One region of the Streptomyces finlayi genome, then DNA from elsewhere that is predicted to be linked to it. Evidence: riboswitches for the same ligand, from Rfam matches in the RefSeq annotation. Region 1 holds a riboswitch; each other region holds the start of a gene.
The links. Region 1 has a riboswitch for cyclic di-AMP ahead of F0344_RS16140 (M23 family metallopeptidase). Riboswitches for the same ligand answer to the same signal wherever they lie in the genome.

Region 1 (7,834 bases):
GCGGCCGGCTGGCTGTCTCCCGCCGAACCGTCGGCCCTCTCCTCGATGCGGGCCCGGGGCATGGCCCGCGACCTGGCCCGCCACTGGCACGGCCGGGCGGCGGCGCGGGCGGTCGCCGAGTACGAGTCGTTCGCGACGTCCCTGGCCGTTCTGCGGCGGAGGGCCCGCCGCGGTGCGGTGGGCGCGGACTTCGCCGTGCGCGAGCGGGAGCTGCTGCACCACCTCTGGGAGCGCAGGGCCGTCGCCGGACCGGCGCTGGCGTACGCGGCCGGCCGGCTCGTCTCACGCCCGCCGGCCCCGCGCCCGGCCCCGTACCAGTGGTACGGGAGCTACAACCCGTACCTGCGGCGGACAGCCCCGCCCGGCCGAATACCGCACCAGCAACCGCTGTACGACCAACACCCGTACCAACACCCGTACCAGCAGCCGACGTCCCGACAGCCCCCTTTCCAGCCGCCGCCGTTCCAGCCGCCGGTACGTTGAGCGCGTCAGGCGGACGCCTCCGTCAGCGTCGCCTGCTCCTGCTCGGTCAGCTGGAGGCCCACGACCGCGACCAGCGCGGGCACCTGCTCGACCGTACGGGCCGACGCGATCGGCGCCACCACGGTGGGACGGGCGGCCAGCCAGGCGAGGGCGACGGTGGCGATCTCGGCGTCCCGCTCGTTCGCGATCGCGGCGAGCGCGGCGAGAACCCGCTGCCCGCGCTCCGACCGCAGGTACTGGCCCGCCCTGTCGGCCCGGGGGCTGTCGACCGTGGCGCCCGCGCGGTACTTGCCGGTGAGGAAGCCCGAGGCGAGTGCGAAGTACGGGACGGCGGCGAGACCGGCGGCTGCGGCCGTGTCCTGGAGCGCGCCCTCGTAGGTGTCGCGGGAGACGAGGTTGTAGTGCGGCTGGAGTGCGACGTACCGGGCCAGGCCCTCGCGCTCGGAGAAGTCGAGGGATGCCCGCAGGCGCTCGGGGCTGATGTTGGACGCGGCGATCTCGCGGACCTTGCCGTCCCGCACCAGTTGGTCGAGGGCGGTGATGATCTCCTCGACGGGGACGGTCTCGTCGTCGAAGTGCGTGTAGTAGAGGTCGATGTGGTCGGTGCCGAGCCGGCGCAGCGATTCCTCCGCCGCACCCTTGACGGTGGCGGCGGAGAGCCCCTTGTACGAGGGGTGGGCGCCGACCTTCGTGGCGACGGCGATCTCGGAGCGGTTGCCGCGCGAGGCGAGCCACTTGCCGACGACGGTCTCCGACTCACCGCCTTCGTTGCCCGGGGCCCAGGCCGAATACGAGTCGGCGGTGTCGATGAAGTTGCCGCCCGCCGCGGCGTACGCGTCCAGAACGGCGAAGGACTGTGCCTCGTCGGCCGTCCAGCCGAAGACGTTGCCGCCGAGGGCGAGGGGGAAGACCTGGAGGCCGGAGGAACCGAGCGTACGGAGTGAAGTCATGGGTGGTTCAACCCCGTCACCGGAGCGCGCTATTCCGGCTCCCGGCACGACGGCACCCCGGGAAACGGCAGGCCGGCAGCCCTGACGTCGGGGGGGGTGTGCGTCAGGGCTGCCGGGGTTCAGGTGCGTCCGGCGAACCGGGCGCGGCGTCTCAACTGCCAGGTCTCAGAGCGTGAGGCCCTTGCTGCGGAGCCAGCTCATCGGGTCGATGCCCGAGCCGCCCGCGGTGTGGACCTCCAGGTGGAGATGCACCCCGCTCGAATTACCTGTCGAGCCGGCGCGGCCGATGATGTCGCCGGTGTTGACCTTCTGGCCCGCGGAGACGTTCAACGAGGACTGGTGGCTGTACGTGACTTCCATGCCGTTGTCGAGCTCGATGACGGTGTGGTAGCCGTACGACGTGTGCCAGCCGGCCGAGGTGACGGTCCCGCCGTGCACGGCCTTGACCGGTGCGCCCGCCTGCGTCGCGAAGTCGAGGCCGGTGTGCTGGCCGGAGGACCACATGCTGCCGGCCTGGCCGAACGTGGCGGTGATCGTGTACGAGGAGACCGGCAGGGTGTAGCTGGCGGCCAGCTTGGCGAGCCGCTCGGCCTCCGCCTTGCGCGCGGCCTCCTCCTCGGCCGCCTTCTTCTCCGCGGCGGCCGCGGCCTCGGCCTCGTTCTGCTGGGCCTTGGCCTCGGCGGCGGCCCTCTCGGCGGCCTCCTTCTCCTCGGCGGCCCTGGCCTCGGCATCGGCGCCGGCCTGCTGCTGATCGGCCTGCTGGAGGATGCGGGAGCGCAGCGCCTCGCCGGCGTCCGTCGCGCCCTGCTCGGCCTCGGCGGTGGTGATGCCGGCGGTGGTGAGCGGGGAGGACGCGGCCACCATGGTGTCCGTCGCGTCGGAGTCGTCGGACATCAGGGAGCCGACACCGGGAAGGGACTTGGCGTCGGGCAGATTGTCCGCGATGGAATCGGGCATAGAGATGGAGACCGGCGGCTTGCCCTGAGCGGTGGCCATGCCACCCGCACCGACTGCCGCTATGACGCCGACCCCGAGGACGGTGGAGCTACGAGCGAGACCGCGCTGCTTGGCTACGCGATGCCTGCCGCGAACCGGCCGGATGGACTCCTCTGTGGGATTCCATTCCTCCCAGGTCCTGTCCTGAGTACCGAGCGTGTCGGTACCGAAGAGTGACGGGGCCTCGGGGGCAGGCTTGTTGGACGCCACGTGGGCGCACTCCTTTCCTTCCTTCTCGCCTACCGGGTTAGCTGACGGGTTCGGAGCAGGAAGGTCTCCTACGGGCCGCTCTGCGCTCTTGCGAGACACAGGTGGTCCGATTCACCCCATGTAGGTGGTTCCCCGGTTTCCTTGCGGAATTCGGCGCTCGCGCACGGTGCCGTCTCTTGCGACGACTGGGACGACCGCACTGCGTTATCGAACGTTAATAGACAGACGGGTCCGATTCCAAGCTGTTCCAAGTGATCGTTCTCGCCTTGGACCCGGACGTAACGGGATACAACCGGGTGCAATCGGGCGAGTTGAACACCGCCCACCCGTCGCCTTGTTTCTGACGGTGTATCAAATGTTATGCGGAGGGGCATCCTTCGATTACGGACCGTTGCACCCGTCCGCAGCGCCGGTGAAGCGACCCCTGCCGACAGCCCGTCACCCGGTGGCCGGTCCCGCTCCCCCGGGGTTTCCCCGGCCCACGATCTTCACGGTCCTGCGCCGCTCCGGCTGCCCCTCCGCGGGCCGGCCGACCGCGAGCAGCGCCATGTCGTCCGTGGACAGGCCGCCCGTATGCAGACGTACGTCGTCGGTGAGCGCGGACAGCAACTCCTCGGGCCCGGGAAAGATCCGGCCCCGCAGACGGGCCGCCGGATCGTAGAAGGCCCCGGTCGCGTCCCGCGCCTCGGAGAGACCGTCCGTGAACAACAGCAGCGTCGTCCCCGCGGGCAGCGCCCACTCCTCCGCGCGGTCCGGCCATACGCCCAGGTCCATCCCGAGCGGGAGCGCGGGCGAGGCCGACACGAGGACGTCCACCTTGCCGTCGGCGTGGAGAAGGATCGGCTCGGGGTGGCCCCGGTTGACGAGCCTCACCAGACCGGCCCCGGGCGGAATTTCGGCCAGTACGGCGGTGATGAAACCTTCCATGGCATCGAGCCCGCCGCGCCCCGTCCCCTCGCGGGCCAGCGCCCGCTCCAGACGCTGCGCCACGCCCTCCAGCGAGCGCTCCTGCTCGGCCGCCTCCCGGAACGCCCCGATGACCACCGCCACCGCCCCGACCGCGTCGAGCCCCTTGCCCCGTACGTCCCCGACGACCAGCCGCACCCCGTACGGAGTGTCCGCGACGGCGAACAGGTCACCGCCGACGAACTCGTCCGCCTCAGCCGCCTCGTAACGCGCCGCCACCTGGAGCCCGCCGATCCGGTCGGCCGGGGTCGGCAGCACCGCCCGCATGGCGGTCTCCGCGATGACCCGGGCCGATGCGAGCTGCTTGTTGCTCCGCCGGACGACACCGTTGATGAAGAGGGCGAGCAGCCCGGCGGTGGCCACCGTGATCAGCTCGATGAAGGGCTCGACCTGGGTCAGCGTGCGGCTGAGGAGGTCCAGCACGGCCATGACGAAGAGAGCGGCGACGCCCGTACGGATCACGCTGCCCCGCGAGAAGAACGGCGCGGCGATCAGGGGAGCCGCCACGAAGAGGGGGACGGGTGTGAACGTGGGCGGCGTCGTGAGATCGAAGAGCGCGCCGCCCGCGATCATCAGTGCGGGCAGTACGCGGACGAACCGGCGGGCCCGAACTCCTCCGCGAGCGCTGCCCCGCCCTGTATCGCGCTTCCCCACCTGTGTTCTCCTGCCCGGGTCCGCCTACGGTTGCGGACGGTACCGCGCCCCACCCAGGCTGACCGGCGCCGCGCCGCGCGGCGACTGCGCACCGGCCGAAGGAGGGAGCACGCGGAGGTGCTTTCCGCTTCCCGGTCACGCACTGTCCGCGAGTGCGAGCGGGATCATCACACGGTGTCATCGGCGGGTGCCATCTGCCGAACGGGCCGTCGACCCACCAGCCCGGGAAACGACTCGGGCCCGGCACGCTGTGTGCGTACCGGGCCCGGTTCTTCAGTAGCGGGGACAGGATTTGAACCTGCGACCTCTGGGTTATGAGCCCAGCGAGCTACCGAGCTGCTCCACCCCGCGTCGTAAACACAACTCTACGGCATCCGGGACGGACTCATGACCACTCCCCGCGGCGGCGGCCGGTCAGCCGGATTCCGGGGTGCAGAGGACGGCGATCCGCTGGACGTGGTTGCTGCCGAAACCGCCGCGGTTCCAGCGCTGGAGCACGGGCTGGCCGGCGCCGGTGGCGTCGGTGGCGCGTACGCCGAGCACATGACTCCCGGGTGCGGCCGTCCAGCGCGCCTGCCAGCCCCGCCACGCCCAGGGGTGCGGAGTGCCGTGCCCCTCCGGCCCGGTGAGCACGGCTTCGCTCCACGTCCCGCCGCCGTCCGTGCTCACCTCGACCCGCGTGACGGGCGCGTGCCCGGACCACGCGCGGCCTTCCAGCAGCACCTCCCCGGGGCGTACGACACGGGTCCGCGACATGAAGTCCGGGAAGCCCGGCGGGATCATCAGCGCCCGGGGCGCGATCCGGGTGACGGGTTCACCCGGATCGTCGGCCTCCCGGCGGTACCGGTACCCCTCCGCCTGCTGGAATCCGGTGAACGGGGCCGCGGTGAGCCTGATCCCGGTCAGCCACTTCACGGACGCCATGCCGTACCAGCCGGGCACCACCAGCCGTAGCGGAAATCCGTGCTGCGGCGGCAGCGGCCCGCCGTTCATGCCGTACGCCACCAGCACCTCCGGATCGCGCCCCGCGGCCACGCCCAGGGGCAGGCTCCGCCGGTAGTCCTGTTCGACGCCGCGCTCCACCCCGTGGTCGGCGCCGCCGAAAACCGCCTCGACGGCGTCCGCCCCGACGCCTGCCTCGGCGAGCAGGAGCCGCAGTGGCACACCGGTCCACTCCGCGGTCCCGACCGCCTCGACCAGCCACGGCTGGCTCACGGGCCTCGGATCGAGACGGGCGCGGCCGTTGCCCGCGCACTCCATCGTCACCCGGTGCGTGACGGCGGGGAACGACCGCAGGGACGCGAGGTCCAGCGCCAGCGGAGTCCGGACCCGGCCGTCGACGGTGAGCCGCCAGTCCTCGGCCCGCGCGGCGGGGATGTCGTAGTGGACGAGTACGTAATGGAGACCCGGCGGCGTGACCTCGTACCTCAGGGCTTCCAGCGGGAGGCCGTGGTTACGCGCCGCGAGCGCGAGCTCCTCCAGGGTGATTCCCTCGGCAGGCCCGGCGAGGCGTCCGGGTGGGCTGATGCCGTCGAGGCGTCCGTACCCGTCCATGACTTCATGGTGCTCCCGCGGCGGCTGAATTGCGCGGCACCCCGACCGGCGGGAGGCTTGAGGTATCTGCCTGGTGTATCTGCCGGAGCCGGACCGCTGCGACGGGGGCCCGTGCGCCGGCGAGGAGACGGCCATGGACGACACCACCTTCCAATCGATGAGGGCGGCGCTGCGCGGCCCGGTCATCGGACCGCAGGACCCGGAGTACACAGAAGCGCGGACGCTCTACAACGCGATGATCGACAAACGGCCGGCGGCGGTCGTGCGGTGCAGGGACGCGGCGGACGTCATGGCCGCGGTCGACTTCGTCCGCGACAAGGGGCTCGAACTCGCCGTCCGGGGCGGCGGGCACAGCGGCCCGGGCCTGTGCCTCGTCGAGGACGGGGTCACGATCGACCTCTCGCCGATGCGCGGCGTACGGGTCGACCCGTACGCGAGAACGGCCCGGGTCGCCGGCGGCGCGCAGCTCGGCGACCTCGATCACGCCGCCCATGGCTTCGGCCTGGCGACCCCTGCGGGCATCATGTCGACGACGGGCGTCGGGGGCCTCACGCTCGGCGGCGGCCACGGCTATCTGACCCGCAAGTACGGCCTGACGGTGGACAATCTGCTGTCCGCCGACGTGGTCCTTCCGGACGGCCGCTTCGTCACGGCGAGCGAGGACGAGCACGAGGACCTGTTCTGGGCGCTGCGCGGAGGCGGCGGGAACTTCGGCGTCGTCACCTCGTTCGACTTCAATCTGCATCCGGTGGACACCGTGGGCATGGGGATCACCGTGTGGCCCCTGGACATGATCGGTGAAGTGCTGCGGTGGTACCGCGAGTTCCTGCCGCAGGCCCCTGACGACGTGTACGGCTTCTTCGCTTCGCTGACCGTTCCGCCGGGCCCGCCGTTCCCCGAGGAGATCCACGGCCAGAAGATGTGCGGGGTCGTGTGGTGCTTCACGGGGGATCCGACCGGCGTGCAGGAGGCCCTGTCCGTGGTCGAGGACGCCGGGCGGCCCGCCTTCCACTTCACCTCGCCGATGCCCTATCCGGGGCTCCAGACCCTGTTCGACGAGCTCATCCCCAAGGGCCTCCAGTGGTACTGGCGCGGGGACTTCTTCGACCGCATCACGGACGAGGCCATCGAGGTGCATGCCAGATACGCCGAGAGCCTGCCCACCGACCTGTCGACGATGCACCTCTACCCGGTGGACGCGGCCGCGTCCAGGGTCGGCCCGGACGACACGGCGTGGGCCTACCGGGACGCGGTCTGGTCGGGCGTCATCGCGGGCATCGACCCGGACCCGGCGAACGCGCCGGCGGTCACCCGGTGGAGCACCGACTACTGGGACGAGCTGCACCCGCACTCCATGGGCGGCGCGTACGTGAACTTCATCGGCGCGGGCGAGAGCCGGGAGCGCGTCAGGTCCACCTACCGCGGCCACTACGACAGGCTCGCCGCCGTCAAGAAGGCGTACGACCCCGGCAACCTGTTCCACGCCAACCAGAACGTCGAGCCGCCCGCCTGACCGTCAGCCCGACCCCTCGCGGGTGACCCGTCCGGGTGCACAGTGCCCCAACCACCGCACCGGGCCACCCCTGTTGTCCGACAATGTCTCCCTTGTCACGTAGTCACGCAGTCACGCACCGCCGGGGAGACCATGAGAACCCGTACCTGTACCCGTACTCGTACGACAGTCACCGCAGCACTCGCAGCGACGCTCCTGCTCGCGGCGCTCTCCGCCTGCACGCGGTCCGAAGCGGAGGTGCGGGCCACGTGCGAGCGAGCACTGGACAACCACTCGACGCTCAGCAACCGCCCGAAGGCGTGCCAGGACGTGCCCGACGAGTCGTACCGGACGCTCCTGCTGGTCTACGACCTCAAGGCGGAGGGCCTCGACTAGGGTCGACTGGGGTTCGTCACCCGCGGCCGGACCAACGCCTGGGGCCGCACTGGGGGCTGCGCCTGCATTCTGAAGCAGCCGCTCCGGCTCACCGCCGTCCCGGGTGGTTCTGTAGCCCCGTCAGACGTCGAGG
Region 2 (7,834 bases), 1.2 Mb from region 1:
TGACGCATCTGCTGAACATCGACCCTCCGGACCACACCCGGCTGCGCCGCCTCGTCGCCAAGGCGTTCACCCCGCGCCGGGTCGCCGAGTTCGCGCCACGCGTGCAGGAGCTGACGGACCGCCTCATCGACGATTTCATCGCAGAGGGGAAAGCGGACCTCATCCACGACTTCGCGTTCCCGCTGCCCATCTACGCGATCTGCGACCTGCTCGGCGTCCCGCCGGAGGACCAGGACGACTTCCGCGACTGGGCGGGCATGATGATCCGGCACGGCGGCGGCCCGCGCGGCGGAGTGGCCAGATCCGTGAAGAAGATGCGTAACTACCTCGCCGAACTGATCCACCGCAAACGGGAGAATCCGGGTGACGACCTGATTTCGGGTCTGATCCGGGCGAGCGACCACGGCGAGCACCTCACCGAGAACGAGGCCGCCGCGATGGCCTTCATCCTTCTCTTCGCCGGTTTCGAGACAACCGTCAACCTGATCGGCAACGGGACGTACGCCCTGCTGCGCAACCCCGGCGAGCGCGAAAGGCTTCAGCGTTCGCTCGCCGCGGGCGAGACGGACCTCCTCGCCACCGGCCTGGAGGAACTGCTGCGGTACGACGGTCCGGTGGAGCTCGCGACGTGGCGGTACGCGACGGAGCCCGTCACGCTCGGCGGGCAGGAGATCGCCGCGGGGGACCCCGTACTGGTGGTCCTCGCGGCCGCAGACCGGGACCCGGAGCGATTCCGCGATCCGGACACCCTGGACCTTGCACGGAGTGACAATCAGCACGTGGGATACGGGCACGGCATCCACTACTGCCTGGGAGCGCCGCTCGCCCGTCTGGAAGGGCAGACCGCGCTGGCAACGCTGCTGAGACGCCTCCCTGACCTGCGTCTTGCGGTGGAACCTGACGATTTGCGATGGCGTGGCGGGCTCATCATGCGCGGACTGCGCACCCTTCCGGTGGAGTTCGCATCCGGATTGCCGTCCGCGCAAGGTGACACTCCGTCAACTCTGTGACTTTCACGTGATCTCCGCTGCATCGACTTGTGACACACGTTCGAGTCCCGCTAGGTTCACCGTTCACCACAGCAGTCACTTGTTCGTCACACGGAAGGCAATCCCATGGGCTCCGCGAACGGCAGACACCGCCGCCCTCGCCAGGCACCCGCCATCGTCGTCGCCGCAGGCGTGACGGGGTCGGCCATCGCCATCCCGCTGCTCGGCGCGACCGGTGCGCACGCCGCAGACGCCTCGACCTGGGACCGGGTCGCCGAGTGCGAGAGCGGCGGCATGTGGAGCGCGGACCTGGGCAACGGCTACTACGGCGGCCTCCAGTTCTCGCAGGACACCTGGTCGGCGTACGGTGGCTCGGCGTTCGCGCCCCGCGCCGACCTCGCCAGCCGCTCGCAGCAGATATCCGTCGCGGAGAAGGTCCTGGAGGACCAGGGCCCGCAGGCGTGGCCGAGCTGCGCGGTGATTTCCGGGCTCGCGCTGGACGGGGCCCTGCCGGGCGTCGACCCGGGCGGTCTGCCCTCCGCCGACCCTTCGGACTCGCTGCTCCCAACCGACGACGCCTCCGACGCCCCGTCGGGCGACGCGACGGACGAAGCGAACAAGAAGGATAAGTCCGACAAGTCCGGCGGGACCGCCGGGTCCGGTGAGTCGGACACGGCGAGTGAGTCCGACAAGAACGGCGAGACCGGCGAGTCGGGCGGGTCCGGCGACTCCGGCGCGACGGCCCCGCCGGCCACCACACCGACGCCCGAGGCGTCCGAGGCGTCCGCGATCCCGGACGGCACGGACCAGCGTGGCGGCAAGCACCGCGGCACGCCGGCCCCCGAGGCGAGCCTGGACGCGGATCAGGGCGGCGGGCGCGACTCGGGCCGGCACGCCTCGCGCGGTGGCGACCAGGGGCGCGACACCGTTGCGGTGAGCCCCGACGGCGACTACACCGTCCGGCCCGGCGACAACCTCTGGGCGATTGCTGACGCACAGAAGGTTCCCGGCGGCTGGACCGAGCTGTACGAGGCCAACAAGGGCGCGCTCGGCTCCGACCCGGACCTGATCCTCCCCGGCCAGAGCCTCGATCTGGGGCTGCCGGACGTCGCGGAGGACTCCAAGAGCAACTGATCCAATTCGGGAAAACACCCCAAATTCGGGGGTAGTTCAGAGGCCTATGTCCACTTATGCGTAAGTGAGACATGGGTCTCTTTGCTTCAACTGGCCCGGCATGTCCGGGTGATGCGTCTGTGGCCCCTCCGACCTGCGAAAACGTTCTTCCCTCCAGGACGACAAATACCCGAATGGCCGGTATGTCCCTCTTTGAATGTCGAGGGTGCCTGTGTTTACGGTCGGAACCGCTCGCACCGCGGGCCCCGTCGACCGTCACGCCGAATCCTGCCGTCGGTCGAAGGGAACAGACGCGTAAAGCGCCGTAGGCAGGAGCGGGGGACCCAGGTAAGCGCCGGGCCCGATCGTCGAAGGACGACTCAGGGACCGGCTTGGGGTGAAGTCGCGTGCTAGGACGTGCGACCGGGCAACTCACTTGGCCCGAACCCGACAGCTCACCTCGTAGGCGTCGGTGAGGAGAAGCTCCATGCTGATTTCCAGCAAGGCCAAGCACCGCCGCCCGTCCAGGGCCGTCCGTGTCGCCACGCTCGCCGGTGTCGCCGGCGCCGCGGTCGCCATGCCGCTGATGGGTGCGACCAGCGCCTCCGCCGCCTCCGTCTCCACGTGGGACGCCGTCGCCCAGTGCGAGTCCGGTGGCAACTGGTCCATCAACACCGGCAACGGCTACTACGGCGGTCTGCAGTTCTCGCAGTCCAGCTGGGCCGCCGCCGGCGGTACGCAGTACGCCCCCCGCGCCGACCTCGCCAGCAAGTCGCAGCAGATCGCCACCGCGGAGAAGCTTCTCGACATGCAGGGCCCGGGCGCCTGGGCCTGTGCCGGCGCCGGCAACCTGACCAACGACGGCGTGGACCCGGGTGTCGACACCGGCTCCACGCAGGAGAGCGGCGACGAGCGGGAGCCGCAGCAGCAGGCCCAGCCGGAGCGCCAGGCCGAGCAGCCCACCACGCGCAGCGAGCAGCGCACCGCGCCGAAGACCGAGGCGCCCAGGACGGTCACCACCCCGACCGGCGAGAAGGTCGAGAAGGGTGACGGCGAGTACAAGGTGAAGGCCGGCGACACTCTCAGCAAGATCGCCGCGAAGCGCGACGTCAAGGGCGGCTGGGAGAAGCTCTTCGACCTGAACGACGACATCGTCAAGGACGCCGACCTGATCTTCCCGGGTCAGCAGCTCCACCTGACGAAGTAGTACCTGGGACTCTCCTCCCCTCCGGGAGGGTGTCCGGCGGCATCCTCCCCGCCCTGCTCCCGACCCGGTGCGCTCTCCCCCGTGCGTACCGGGTCGGGGTCTTTTCCGGCCGGTGGAGTCCACCTGCCGACGTCGATCGTTCAAGTGTTGTGGTTACTCGTCAGTAATTTTCTGGACCTTTGCCCGTGAATGCATACCCTTGGGTCCTTTTTCGTCCCAGGGGACGGGCGCCCGGCTGGCCGATGGAGCCCGGCCGGATAGGCTCAGGTCGCAAGGCCACAGTGACCACAGTGGCCCTGCGCAACCAGTGTCATATCCAGAAGGAGATGCCTCGTGCCGTCCATCGACGTCGTCGTAGCCAGGGAAATCCTCGACTCCCGGGGCAACCCCACGGTCGAGGTCGAGGTTGGCCTCGACGACGGCAGCACGGGACGTGCTGCCGTTCCGTCCGGCGCCTCCACCGGTGCGTTCGAGGCCATCGAGCTTCGCGACGGAGACCCCAACCGTTACATGGGCAAGGGCGTGGAGAAGGCCGTCCTCGCCGTCATCGAGCAGATCGGCCCGGAGCTCGTCGGGTACGACGCCACCGAGCAGCGCCTCATCGACCAGGCGATGTTCGACCTGGACGCCACCGAGAACAAGGGCTCGCTCGGCGCCAACGCCATCCTCGGCGTCTCGCTGGCCGTCGCGCACGCCGCCTCCGAGGCGTCCGACCTGCCGCTCTTCCGCTACCTCGGCGGCCCGAACGCGCACCTGCTGCCCGTTCCGATGATGAACATCCTGAACGGCGGCTCGCACGCCGACTCCAACGTGGACATCCAGGAGTTCATGATCGCGCCGATCGGCGCGGAGTCGTTCTCCGAGGCCCTGCGCTGGGGCGCGGAGGTCTACCACACGCTGAAGAAGGTCCTGAAGACCAAGGGCCTGTCCACCGGTCTCGGTGACGAGGGCGGCTTCGCCCCGAACCTGGAGTCCAACCGCGCCGCCCTGGACCTCATCGTCGAGGCCATCAAGGAGGCCGGTTACGTCCCCGGCCGCGACATCGGCCTCGCGCTCGACGTCGCCGCGTCCGAGTTCTACAAGGACGGCGTGTACGAGTTCGAGGGCAAGTCCCGCTCGGCCGCCGAGATGACCGAGTACTACGAGGAGCTCGTCTCCGCGTACCCGCTCATCTCCATCGAGGACCCGCTGTACGAGGACGACTGGGCCGGCTGGAAGGTCATCACCGACAAGCTCGGCTCCAAGGTGCAGATCGTCGGTGACGACCTGTTCGTCACCAACCCGGAGCGTCTGGCCCGCGGCATCGAGGAGGGCTCCGCGAACGCCCTGCTCGTGAAGGTCAACCAGATCGGTTCGCTGACCGAGACCCTGGACGCCGTCGAGATGGCCCAGCGCAACGGCTTCAAGTGCATGATGTCGCACCGTTCCGGTGAGACCGAGGACGTCACGATCGCCGACCTCGCCGTCGCCGTGAACTGCGGTCAGATCAAGACCGGCGCCCCGGCCCGCTCGGACCGTGTCGCCAAGTACAACCAGCTGCTGCGCATCGAGGAGATCCTCGACGACGCCGCGGTGTACGCGGGCCGCTCGGCGTTCCCCCGCTTCAAGGGCTGATCACCGGCCCACAGGGCTGACCACCGGCCTTCCGCGGGCCGAAGTCACCAGCCTCCGTCCGTCCCCGCACTCGGTCCCGTACCGTGTGCGGGGACCGACGTGTGTGATGGGGAGGCGTGAGAGATGGCCGGGAAGGACCGCGACCGGTTCTCCACCGCGACCAGGCTGCGACTGCTCGGCGAGCAGACCGCGGCCCGCGTCTACCGGTCCCAGAGCAAGCGTCAGGCCCGCCGCTCGCGGCTCACCGGCCGCGCCGCGTTCCTCGCCCTGGTCGTCTGTTCCCTCGTGGTCGCGCTCGCGTACCCGATGAGGCAGTACGTCTCCCAGCGCGACGAGATCGCCGACCAGGAGCGTCTGTCGCAGGAGGCGCGCCGGCGGACCGAGGAACTGCGTGACGAGAAGGCGCGGCTCAAGGACGACGCGTACATCCGGCGGCTGGCCCGCGAGCACCTTCACTACGTACTTCCGGGGGAGACCGGCTACACCGTGGTCGATCCCGGCGCGGCCGAGGACCGTAGCGGGGAGCCGGGCACGACGGACCGTGCCTGGCACTCGAACCTCTGGGACGGCGTGGACACCGCGGACCGTGGCTGACCGGCCTCACCAGTAACCCGCACGACCGCTTGATCCGCACGCCCGCACGACCCGCACCATCTGAGAAGCACCTTCGAGCAGAACCAAGGCAGGCATGGAAACCCCCCCTCCGCAGACCGAGTCCACCACGCCCACCGACGCGGACATCGCCGCGTTCCAGCAGCAGCTCGGGCGCCCGCCGCGCGGACTGCGCGCCATCGCGCACCGCTGCCCGTGCGGCAATCCGGACGTGGTCGAGACGCAGCCCCGTCTGGAGGACGGCACGCCGTTCCCGACGACCTTCTACCTGACCTGTCCGCGTGCCGCTTCCGCGATCGGCACGCTGGAGGCCAACGGGGTCATGAAGGAGATGACCGAGCGTCTGCAGACGGACCCGGAACTCGCCGCCGCCTACCGCGCGGCGCACGAGGACTACATCGTCCGCCGTGACGCCATCGAGGTCCTGGAGGGCTTCCCGAGCGCGGGAGGCATGCCGGACCGGGTGAAGTGCCTGCACGTCCTGGTCGGCCACTCGCTGGCGGCCGGCCCCGGGGTGAACCCGCTGGGCGACGAGGCGATCGCGATGCTGCCGCAGTGGTGGGCGAAGGGGCCGTGCGTGTCGCCGTGCGGCGCCGACGAGGCCTGACCTCCCGCACCCCCGGGGTGCTCCGCCCCGGGCCCCGGTCCTCGACCGGCAGGTCCAGCCCCTCCGGCGTTCGAGGAGCGGGGGTCCGGGGCGGAGCCCCCGTAACCACGACCACAGGAGCCCCATGACCCGCGTTGCCGCCATCGACTGCGGTACCAACTCCATCCGCCTGCTCGTCGCCGACGTCGATCCCGCCACGGGTGAGCTCACCGAACTCGACCGCCGGATGCAGATCGTGCGCCTCGGTCAGGGCGTCGACCGGACCGGGCGGCTGGACCCCGAGGCGCTGGAGCGCACCTTCGGGGCCTGCCGCGAGTACGCCGCGGTGATCCGGGAGCTGGGCGCCGAGCGGCTCCGCTTCGTCGCCACCTCGGCCTCGCGGGACGCGGAGAACAGCGACGAGTTCGTCCGGGGCGTCCTGGACATCCTGGGCGTCGAGCCCGAGGTCGTCACAGGCGACCAGGAGGCGCAGCTCTCCTTCGACGGCGCCACCAAGGAACTGACCGGCAGCGACCATCTGGCGAAGCCGTATCTCGTGGTGGACATCGGCGGCGGCTCCACCGAGTTCGTGGTCGGCGACGACGAGGTCCGCGCGGCCCGGTCCGTGGACATCGGCTGCGTACGGATGACCGAACGTCACCTGGTCCAGGACGGCACCGTCGTGGACCCGCCCACCCCCGAGCGGGTCGCCGCCGTCCTCACGGACATCCACGCCGCACTGGACCTCGCCGAGGAGACCGTGCCGATCTCCGAGGCCGCCACCCTCGTCGGCCTGGCCGGCACGGTCACCACGGTGGCCGCGATCGCCCTGGAACTGGCGGAGTACGACCCCGGGGCGATCCACCACTCCCGGGTCTCCTTCGAGCAGGTCCGGGAGATCACCGCCCGGCTGACCGGCTCCACGCACGAGGAACGCGCCGCGATCCCCGCGATGCACCCGGGCCGGGTCGATGTGATCGCCGCCGGGGCGCTGATCCTGCTCGCCGTGATGGAGCGGACCGGGGCCCGTGAGGTCGTGGTCAGCGAGCACGACATCCTGGACGGAATCGCGCTCTCGGTGGCGTAGGGCCGGTTCGGCCGCAGCCGCCCCTGACGCTCGCTCAAACGCACTCCGGCCTGCACCTCTGAGCTGCTCGGAGGGGTCCGCGAGGCCCCTGGGGAGGCACGCCGCGACGAACTTCGTGAACTTCTTCACAAGGAATCGGGTCCGGTTGGGTGCGGTTCGGCCGGTCGGGGGCCGCAACAGCTGCCGGACGGCCCTCACCGCGCCGCGGCGGACAGGTTCCGGGCATGGGGCGCGTGGATGAACCGAAGTGGTGGTTCAGCTGCTTCAGAGCGATAACGGCCAGCTCACAGCGGTGTACAACGTCCGCTGAGGTGCCGTGGTTCCCCCGGGGCGTCATGACCTGGGTCACGTGGGCGGCGGAGTGTAGCAGAGGGGCGCGGATACCTTGTGAAGGGGCTCACGAGCAGGTGCCCTGAGGGGGGTGGATACTCGATGGCATGAGCACCACGGAGCGTCCCAGGATCCTCGTTGTAGGCGGTGGGTACGTAGGCCTGTACGCAGCTCGTCGCATTCTGAAGAAGATGCGCTACGGGGAGGCGACCGTCACGGTTGTCGACCCTCGCTCGTACATGACGTACCAGCCCTTCCTCCCCGAAGCTGCTGCCGGCAGCATCTCCCCTCGGCAT
Region 3 (7,834 bases), 3.8 Mb from region 1:
GACGCCCCGCCCGAGGCGCTCTGGCGCGTCATCGAGGGGATCGGCGGCGCACACGGCTGGTACTCGTTCCCGCTGGCCTGGGCCGTACGGGGCTGGCTGGACCGGCTGATCGGTGGTGTCGGGCTGCGCCGCGGCAGGCGCGACGCCGAGCGGCTCAGGGTGGGGGACTCGCTGGATTTCTGGCGGGTCGAGGAGATCGAGCCGGGCCGGTTGCTGCGGCTGCGCGCGGAGATGCGTCTGCCGGGCCCGGCCTGGCTGGAGATGCACTGCGAGAGGGGTGCCGGCGGGCGGTCCCACTACCGCCAGCGGGCGGTCTTCCACCCGCGGGGGCTGCTGGGCCACCTCTACTGGTGGAGCGTGTCCCCGTTCCACGCCGTTGTCTTCGGCGGCATGGCCCGCAACATCGCGCGCGCGGCCGCCAAGGCCACGGCACCCGCGCGGGTGAAAACCCCGCCACTCGACTGAACTCCCCCACAGGGGAGTGCGCGGAGGCGGAAAGTGACAGCGTTCCGCTTCCGCTCCTGCCAGAGGTGCCGCCATGACAGCCGCCGTCGTCCTGTTCACCTCCGACCTGCGCCTGCACGACCATCCGCCCCTGCGCGCGGCCCTGGAGGCGGCGGACGAGATCGTGCCGCTGTTCGTCCTCGACGACCACATCGCGGACGTGGGCTTCGGCGTGCCCAACCGTCGCGCGTTCCTCGCCGACTGTCTCGGCGACCTCGACACCGGCCTCCGTGACCGCGGCGGCCGGCTGGTGATCCGCTCGGGCCGCCCCGCCGACGAGGTGTGCCGCGTCGCCACCGAGGCGGGGGCCCGCGACGTGTTCATGGCCGCGGGAGTGAGCCCGTACGCACAGCGTCGCGAGCAACGGCTCCGTGCCGCCCTGGAAGCGCAGGGGTGCCGCCTGCACGTCCATGACGCCGTCGTCACCGCCGTCGCGCCGGGCGCGGTGACCCCGTCGGGCTCGGGCTCCGACCACTTCGCGGTGTTCACACCGTACTTCCGGCGGTGGTCCGGGCAGCCCGTACGGGAGGTGTTCGCGGCCCCGCGTGCGGTACGCGTGCCGCACGACCTCGGCTCGGAGACCGTGCCCTCGCGTGCGGCTGTGGCGGGTGTGGCGGAAGGGCTGGTCCGGGGCGGTGAGAAGGCGGCTCGGAAGCGGCTCGCCGGGTGGTGCCGCGAAGGACTCGCGGAGTACGAGGCCCGCCACGACGACCTGGCCGGCGACGCCACCTCCCGGCTCTCCCCCGATCTGCACTTCGGAACCCTCTCCCCCGTCGAGCTGATCCACGGGGCCCGCTCGGCGGGCGGACCTGGCGCCGACGCCTTCGTACGCCAGTTGTGCTGGCGGGACTTCCACCACCAGGTCCTGGCCGCCCGTCCGGCGGCCGCGCACGCCGACTACCGGACGCGCCGGGACCAGTGGCGCACGGAACGGTCCGCGGCCGACGACATCGCCGCGTGGCGGGAGGGCAGGACCGGATACCCGGTGGTGGACGCCGCCATGCGCCAACTGCGCCACGAGGGATGGATGCACAACCGGGGGCGGCTGCTCGCCGCGAGCTTCCTCGCCAAGACCCTTTACGTCGACTGGCGGATCGGCGCCCGCTACTTCCTCGACCTGCTGGTGGACGGCGACATCGCCAACAACCAGCTGAACTGGCAGTGGGTGGCGGGTACGGGCACGGACAGCCGCCCCAATCGCGTGCTCAACCCTGTGCTCCAGGGCAGGCGGTACGACCCCGACGGCGCCTACGTACGCCGTTGGGTTCCCGAGCTTCGTGGCATCGACGGCGGGGCGGTGCACGAGCCCTGGAAGCTGTCCGCGCCGGCGAGGAACCTGTACTCCTACCCGGAGCCCGTCATCGAACTGGCGGACGGCCTCGCCAGGTTCAAGGAGGCGCGCGCGCTCGGATGAGGCTCCGGCAGACGCCGCCCGTACCCGGAAGACAACCGTGAGCCGGGAATGCACGGCGTCACCGACGAACTCCTGACGCTGGACCCCGGCTCCGCGAGCGGGACGAGCGGCTGCTGTTGGGCGCCACCAACTCGATCCGTTCGCTGGACCGGGCCTTCCTCCGTCCCGGGCGCTTCGACTGCCTGGTCCCGGTCGGCACCCCCGAGGCCGCGGCCCGCACCGCCCCGCAGGCGGCCTTCGAACGCGAGGTGGCCGAGGCCGGCGCGGACACCCATCATCTCGCCGCCCTCGGTCAGTGCCGTCCGACGGTCACTCCGGCCGTCGTCGCCGAGTTCACCGCCGACATCACCCCCCACGCCCGGACCTGAGCGGAGCAGTGGCTGCCCGGGTCCCCGGCCTCCCCTCGCGATGCCGCGGCGTCGGCGCGTCACGGACGAGCCTGGCAGCCCTGCGGGCAGACTTTCCGCATGGCCAACGCAACGAAAGCAGTCCTCGAAGGCGGACCCGGCGATCTTCCCGAGCGGATCGTCTCCGTCACCGAACCCGGGACCGACATCAAGGTCCCGTTCCGGGGCGGGTACGAGCACTTCAGGGCGACGGACCGCCAGGAGGAGACCCCCGAGGGGCTGCTGCCCGTCTACGCCTGGTGGGAGCGCACGGAGGTGCCCGGCTAGGACCTGACCACACGCCCGGCGCCCAGGCCTGGCCCGAAGCCTGAACCACGCCCGACCCACGCCTCAGGCCCACCGCCTGCCTGCACGAACAAGCCATATCCAAGCTCAACAAGAAATAGTCCAATACGGACTTTCATGGGCAATAAACCCCTATCGCCCATAGCATTCTTTTCACCCGAACCGCACTCGCCCCTCATTGCGCAAATCGCCCTTTTCGGACTCAGTGGCCAGCGTCACGTCCGCGAACTGCGGGTTCCCGACCCGGAGCGCGCAGCCCTTCTGCGGGAAGAGAGTTGACGTCGCGGTTCGGGTGAACCGACGGGCGATCCCGTTTTTCGATCTTGCAAATGAATTGTGATCCGGAATTCGGGGCTTGTCCCTCTCGGCATTTCTCGCCTACGGTCACCCTCAATCCGGATGGCACGCCGAATCCTGCCGCCGTCCGGAAACCCAGACCACTCACGCCCGGCAGGAGCGGGGAACCCAGGTAAGTCGCCGATCCGTTATGCGGAACGGCTCGGGGTTAAGTCGCATGCACCTGCGACCAGGCATCTCCAGCCTGAACCCGACAGCTCACCTCGTAGGCGCCGGAGAGGAATTCGCCATGCCCACGATGGGTAAGCACCGCCGTACCAAGTCCAACCCGCTGACCCGCGGACTCGTCGCTTTCACCGCAGGTGGAGCCGTTCTCGCCCTTCCGGTGATCGGCGCCACCACCGCGTCCGCCGCCCCGGCGCAATCGGCGAACGCAGCAAAGTCAGGTGTATCCGCCAGCGCCCCCGCCAAGGCAATCACCGCAGAGAAGGCCGGAATCACCAGCTATTCCGTCGTCAAGGGCGATTCGCTGCACAAGATCGCCCAGGGGCATTCCCTGGACGGCGGCTGGCAGAAGCTGTACAAGGACAACAAGAAGGCTGTCGGCGACAATCCGGAGCTCATCCGCCCGGGTCTCAAGCTGACGATCGGCGCCAAGTCGCAGGCCAAGGCTTCCGGTTCGTCCGCCGAGCGCACCGCGTCGACCGGCCGCGCCGACCGCTCCGCGCGGTCGAGCACTCCGCCGGCCGCGAAGGCCGCCGCACCCGCCGTGAAGGCAGCGACGTACACGAACGACCTCGACGGCTGGATCAAGGAGTCGCTGGCCGTCATGGCCGAGAACGGCATCCCCGGCACCTACGAGGGCATCCACCGCAACATCATGCGCGAGTCCTCGGGCAACCCGCAGATCGTCAACAACTGGGACTCGAACGCCGCCAAGGGCACCCCGTCCAAGGGCCTGCTCCAGGTCATCGACCCGACGTTCCAGGCGTACCACGTGCCCGGTACGTCGACGGACAGCTTCGACCCGGTCGCCAACATCACCGCCGCGTGCAACTACGCCGCCGACCGGTACGGCTCGATCGACAACGTCTTCGGCGCCTACTGATCCCTGGCAACGGCCACGGTTCACGACTGCCGGGTGGAGAGAGTCCGAACGGGCCCTCATCACCCGGCAGTTGCGCGTCCGGGCCCCCATGGAAGACTCTTTCACATGCCTGAACTCCAGCTTCTGCGCCACGACCACGCCGCCGCACTGCTCGCCTTCGAGCAGGAGAACCGCGCCTACTTCGCCGCCTCCGTTCCGGACCGCGGCGACGAGTACTTCGCACAGTTCGAGGCGCGGCACAGCGGCCTGCTCGCCGAGCAGGCCGCTGGTCTGTGCTACTTCCACGTCCTGGTGGGCGAGGGCGGCGAGGTGCTGGGCCGGGTGAATGTGGTGGATGTGGCGGACGGTGCCGCCGACCTCGGGTACCGGATCGCCGAGAAGGCCGCAGGCCGAGGCCTGGCCACGAGCGCGGTCGGCCGGATGTGCGCTCTGGCGGCCACGGAGTACGGGCTGACCACGCTGCGGGCCGCGACCACGACGGACAACTCGGGATCCCGCGCCGTACTGGCCAGGACGGGGTTCGTACTCACCGGCGAGACCGTGCTGGACGGTTGTCCCGGGCTCGCTTTCGAACGGCCGCTGAACGCGGCCGTGCCGCTCCCCTGACCTGCTGGCCAGGGGAGCGGCACAGGGGAGCGGCACAGGGTCTACGCCGGGCGGGATCTCCACGCCGCCGGGCGGGTCAGCCGCGGTCGGTCTCCTCGCGGACGATCTTGCCACTGGCCGCGTCCACCTCGAACTCGGACTTGTCCCAGTCCGCGCTGACGACGTCCACGGCCCAGACGAGGGTGTTGTCGTCGTTGGTGTCCAGGCCGATCGAAGTGACCTTCCCCTTCTTCTTGTCCGTGGCGACCTTGGCCGCCTGCTGGGGCGTCTGCTTCGCCTTGGCGATCCAGTCGGCCATCTCGCGCTTGCCTTCCGCGTCCTGGTCGGCGTCGGCAGCCTCCTCGATCACCGTGCCGGAGACCGCGTCGATACGGACGGTGTGGGCGGTTCCGTCCGTCTCGACGACCTCGGCGACCCAGTACGGGCCGGCACCGCTGCCGCTCGGACTGGGACTGCCGGCGGGGGAGGCGGTGCCGCTGGGGCTCGCCGTACCGGCCGGGCTGCCGCTCGGGCTCGCGGTACCACCCGGGCTCGCGCTCCCGGTCGGCGAGCCGCTCGCGTCGGTGCGCCGGTCGGTGTCGTCGTCAAGGCCCTCCAGATCGAGCTCGACCAGCTTGCTGTCCGGCACCGCACCGACCGCGGCGGTGGCCGCCTTGTCGAAAGTGATCTTGGTGGATTCGAGGAGTTTCTTGCGCTCGGCCTGGTCCTCGGTCAGTTGCTTCCCTGGGGACGGGCTGCCGGAAGGACTACCGGCCGGGGAGGTCGTCTGCTTCGGAATGACCTTGGCGGCCTCCGAGGTAGCCGCCCCTGTCTGGTCGCCGCCGTCCTGCCCGCATCCCGCGACCAGCGCGGAGGCGACGACGGCGCACAGCGCGCCGGCGGCGATACGGAGGCGGCGGGCGCGCGGGGAGACCGCGGTTTCTCGTCGGAATTCAAGGCTCATACACGCATGACTAGCCCCCGCACCGACCGGTCATGTTGTCCTTGGGGACGGGTCACCCGATCGACCGCGCGGCTCCGCCTGTTGGCGTCATCCCCCCGGGGCGCGCCGCGGTCGTACGTGGGAAACAATGGTGAGGACAGCCACGGACACCGGCTCCCGCCGGCGTCCGGTCGGGAGGCCCTCATGGATTACCCGGACAGCTTCGAGCTGATATTCCAGACCCACGGCGCGGCGGACGACGTCGTCGTCGTCCGGATGACCGACCGGTCCGGGGCGGGCGGACACCCGGTGTACGAGGACGAGACAGGAATCGTCCGCGCGGAGATCAGCTACCGCGGCGAGGTACGCATGCTGGCCAGCGGCGGCCATCAGGCACCGGGAATGCCCCTGCTCGTGCGCCCCCTGGCAGGAGGGGCGCCCCCCGCCCGCTGAGCAGCCCAGCCACACGCGCCGGGGCGCGGTACCCGTATGCGGTGCGCCGAGTGCTGCCCGTTTCCGGCGCGACGTCACGGAGCCCAGGAAGCCCACCCATCTCCGCCCATCACCATCCCTGACCGTTCATGCCCGTTCATGCCCGCTCTTCGCCCGAATCTGTTTACATTCCCGCACCCCGGACGTAACCTGAGCGCGAAACCACAAACTCGGGCATGGAACGGATACGAAACCACATGTACGCACCGGAGCGGCAGCAGGAAATCCTCCGCCTCGCCCAGGAGAGCGGACGTGTCGATGTCCTCTCCCTCGCCGAGGAGTTCCAGGTGACCGCCGAGACCGTGCGGCGTGACCTCAAGACGCTCGACCGGGCCGGGCTCCTGCGCCGAGTACACGGCGGTGCGATTCCGGCCGGGCGGCTCGGTTTCGAGCCCGACCTCGCCGAGCGCGACGCGGTGGCCGCGGACGAGAAGGACCGCATCGCCGCCGCCGCCCTGGGCGAGCTCCCCGTCGACGGCAACGTGATCATCGACGCGGGCACAACGACGGCCCGGCTGGCTGCCGCCCTCCCCCTCGAATCGTCCCTGACCGTGGTGACCCACGCCCTGCCCGTGGCCGCGCGCCTCGCCGACCATCCCGGAATCGCACTCCACCTCGTGGGCGGCAGGGTCCGGCACCGTACGCGCGCGGCCGTCGACGCCTGGGCCCTCAGCGCCTACGCCGAGATCAACGCGGACGTCGTCATCCTCGCCACCAACGGGTTCTCGGCCGAAGGCGGTCTGACCACCCCCGACCTCGCCGAGGCCGCCGTGAAGCGCGCCATGATCTCCGCCGCCCGCCGGGTCGTGCTCCTCGCCGACTCGGGCAAGTTCGGCCAGGAGCACTTCGCCCGCTTCGGCGGCCTCTCCCACGTCGACCTGCTCATCACCGATACGGGGCTCAGCCCCGAGGCCGCCCTCGCCATCGAGAGCCGGGGCACGGAAGTGGTACGCGCGTGATCCTCACCGTCACCCCCAACCCCAGCCTCGACCGCACCTACGAGCTGCGGGACCTGACGCGGGGCGCGGTCCTGCGTGCCACCGCGGACCGGGTCGACCCCGGCGGCAAGGGGATCAACGTCTCCCGCGCCGTAGCGGCGGCCGGACACCGTACGGTCGCTGTCGCTCCGCTCGGCGGACCGGAGGGGGCGCTGCTCGCCCGGCTGCTCGGGGAGCACGGGATCGAGGCCGCCGGTGTGCGGATCACGGGCAGCACCCGCGTCAACATCACGCTCGTCGAAGCGGACGGCACCCTCACCAAGGTCAACGCGACCGGGCCCGAGATCACGGAGTCCGAGGCCGAGACCCTGCTGGAGACGGTGCGGACCTGGTCGTCGGACGCCGACTGGATCGCCTGCTGCGGCAGCCTGCCGAGGGGCCTGCCCCCCGAGTGGTACGCCGAGCTGGTGGCACGCAGCCACGGGGCCGGTGCCCGGATCGCGCTCGACAGCTCGGGCGCCGCGCTGATCGCCGCGCTGCGTGAGCGGCCCGATGTGATCAAACCGAACGTCGAGGAGCTCTCCGAAGCCGTCGGCCGTCCTCTCGCGACGGTCGGTGACGCGGTCAAGGCCGCTGAGGTGCTGCGCGGACGCGGGGCGCAGGCCGTGCTGGCCAGCCTCGGAGCCGACGGACAACTGCTGGTGGACGGCTCGGGAACGTTCTTCGGCAGCGCCCGGGTGGAGACCGTCCGCAGCAACGTCGGTGCCGGGGACGCCTCGCTGGCCGGATTCCTGGCCGCCGGGGGCGCGGGCCGGCCAGCACTGGCGGCCGCTGTCGCGCACGGCGCGGCGGCGGTCCAGC

Region 2: it holds a riboswitch for cyclic di-AMP, as region 1 does, so the genes downstream of both, F0344_RS21790 (transglycosylase family protein) here and F0344_RS16140 (M23 family metallopeptidase) in region 1, are expected to answer to the same signal.
Region 3: it holds a riboswitch for cyclic di-AMP, as region 1 does, so the genes downstream of both, F0344_RS33755 (transglycosylase SLT domain-containing protein) here and F0344_RS16140 (M23 family metallopeptidase) in region 1, are expected to answer to the same signal.

The regions. Positions count from the first base shown of each region.
Region 1 is NZ_CP045702.1:3,501,654-3,509,487, forward strand. Features, by position in the region: gene F0344_RS16130 (PrsW family intramembrane metalloprotease) at 1-483, shown strand, start outside; gene F0344_RS16135 (aldo/keto reductase) at 489-1,433, opposite strand; gene F0344_RS16140 (M23 family metallopeptidase) at 1,599-2,639, opposite strand; cyclic di-AMP (ydaO/yuaA leader) riboswitch at 2,651-2,805, opposite strand; gene F0344_RS16145 (PP2C family protein-serine/threonine phosphatase) at 3,078-4,259, opposite strand; tRNA gene F0344_RS16150 (tRNA-Met) at 4,537-4,610, opposite strand; gene F0344_RS16155 (sulfite oxidase) at 4,674-5,813, opposite strand; gene F0344_RS16160 (FAD-binding oxidoreductase) at 5,947-7,326, shown strand; gene F0344_RS16165 (hypothetical protein) at 7,459-7,701, shown strand.
Region 2 is NZ_CP045702.1:4,710,726-4,718,559, forward strand. Features, by position in the region: gene F0344_RS21780 (cytochrome P450 family protein) at 1-1,010, shown strand, start outside; gene F0344_RS21785 (LysM peptidoglycan-binding domain-containing protein) at 1,116-2,123, shown strand; cyclic di-AMP (ydaO/yuaA leader) riboswitch at 2,414-2,586, shown strand; gene F0344_RS21790 (transglycosylase family protein) at 2,590-3,309, shown strand; gene eno (phosphopyruvate hydratase) at 3,643-4,923, shown strand; gene F0344_RS21800 (FtsB family cell division protein) at 5,047-5,517, shown strand; gene F0344_RS21805 (DUF501 domain-containing protein) at 5,612-6,142, shown strand; gene F0344_RS21810 (Ppx/GppA phosphatase family protein) at 6,267-7,208, shown strand; gene F0344_RS21815 (NAD(P)/FAD-dependent oxidoreductase) at 7,646-7,834, shown strand, end outside.
Region 3 is NZ_CP045702.1:7,340,858-7,348,691, reverse strand. Features, by position in the region: gene F0344_RS33775 (SDR family oxidoreductase) at 1-465, shown strand, start outside; gene F0344_RS33770 (cryptochrome/photolyase family protein) at 539-1,918, shown strand; gene F0344_RS33765 (hypothetical protein) at 2,035-2,286, shown strand; gene F0344_RS33760 (DUF5988 family protein) at 2,386-2,592, shown strand; cyclic di-AMP (ydaO/yuaA leader) riboswitch at 3,039-3,194, shown strand; gene F0344_RS33755 (transglycosylase SLT domain-containing protein) at 3,197-4,015, shown strand; gene F0344_RS33750 (GNAT family N-acetyltransferase) at 4,121-4,621, shown strand; gene F0344_RS33745 (PepSY domain-containing protein) at 4,698-5,564, opposite strand; gene F0344_RS33740 (DUF6296 family protein) at 5,748-5,996, shown strand; gene F0344_RS33735 (DeoR/GlpR family DNA-binding transcription regulator) at 6,233-6,994, shown strand; gene pfkB (1-phosphofructokinase) at 6,991-7,834, shown strand, end outside.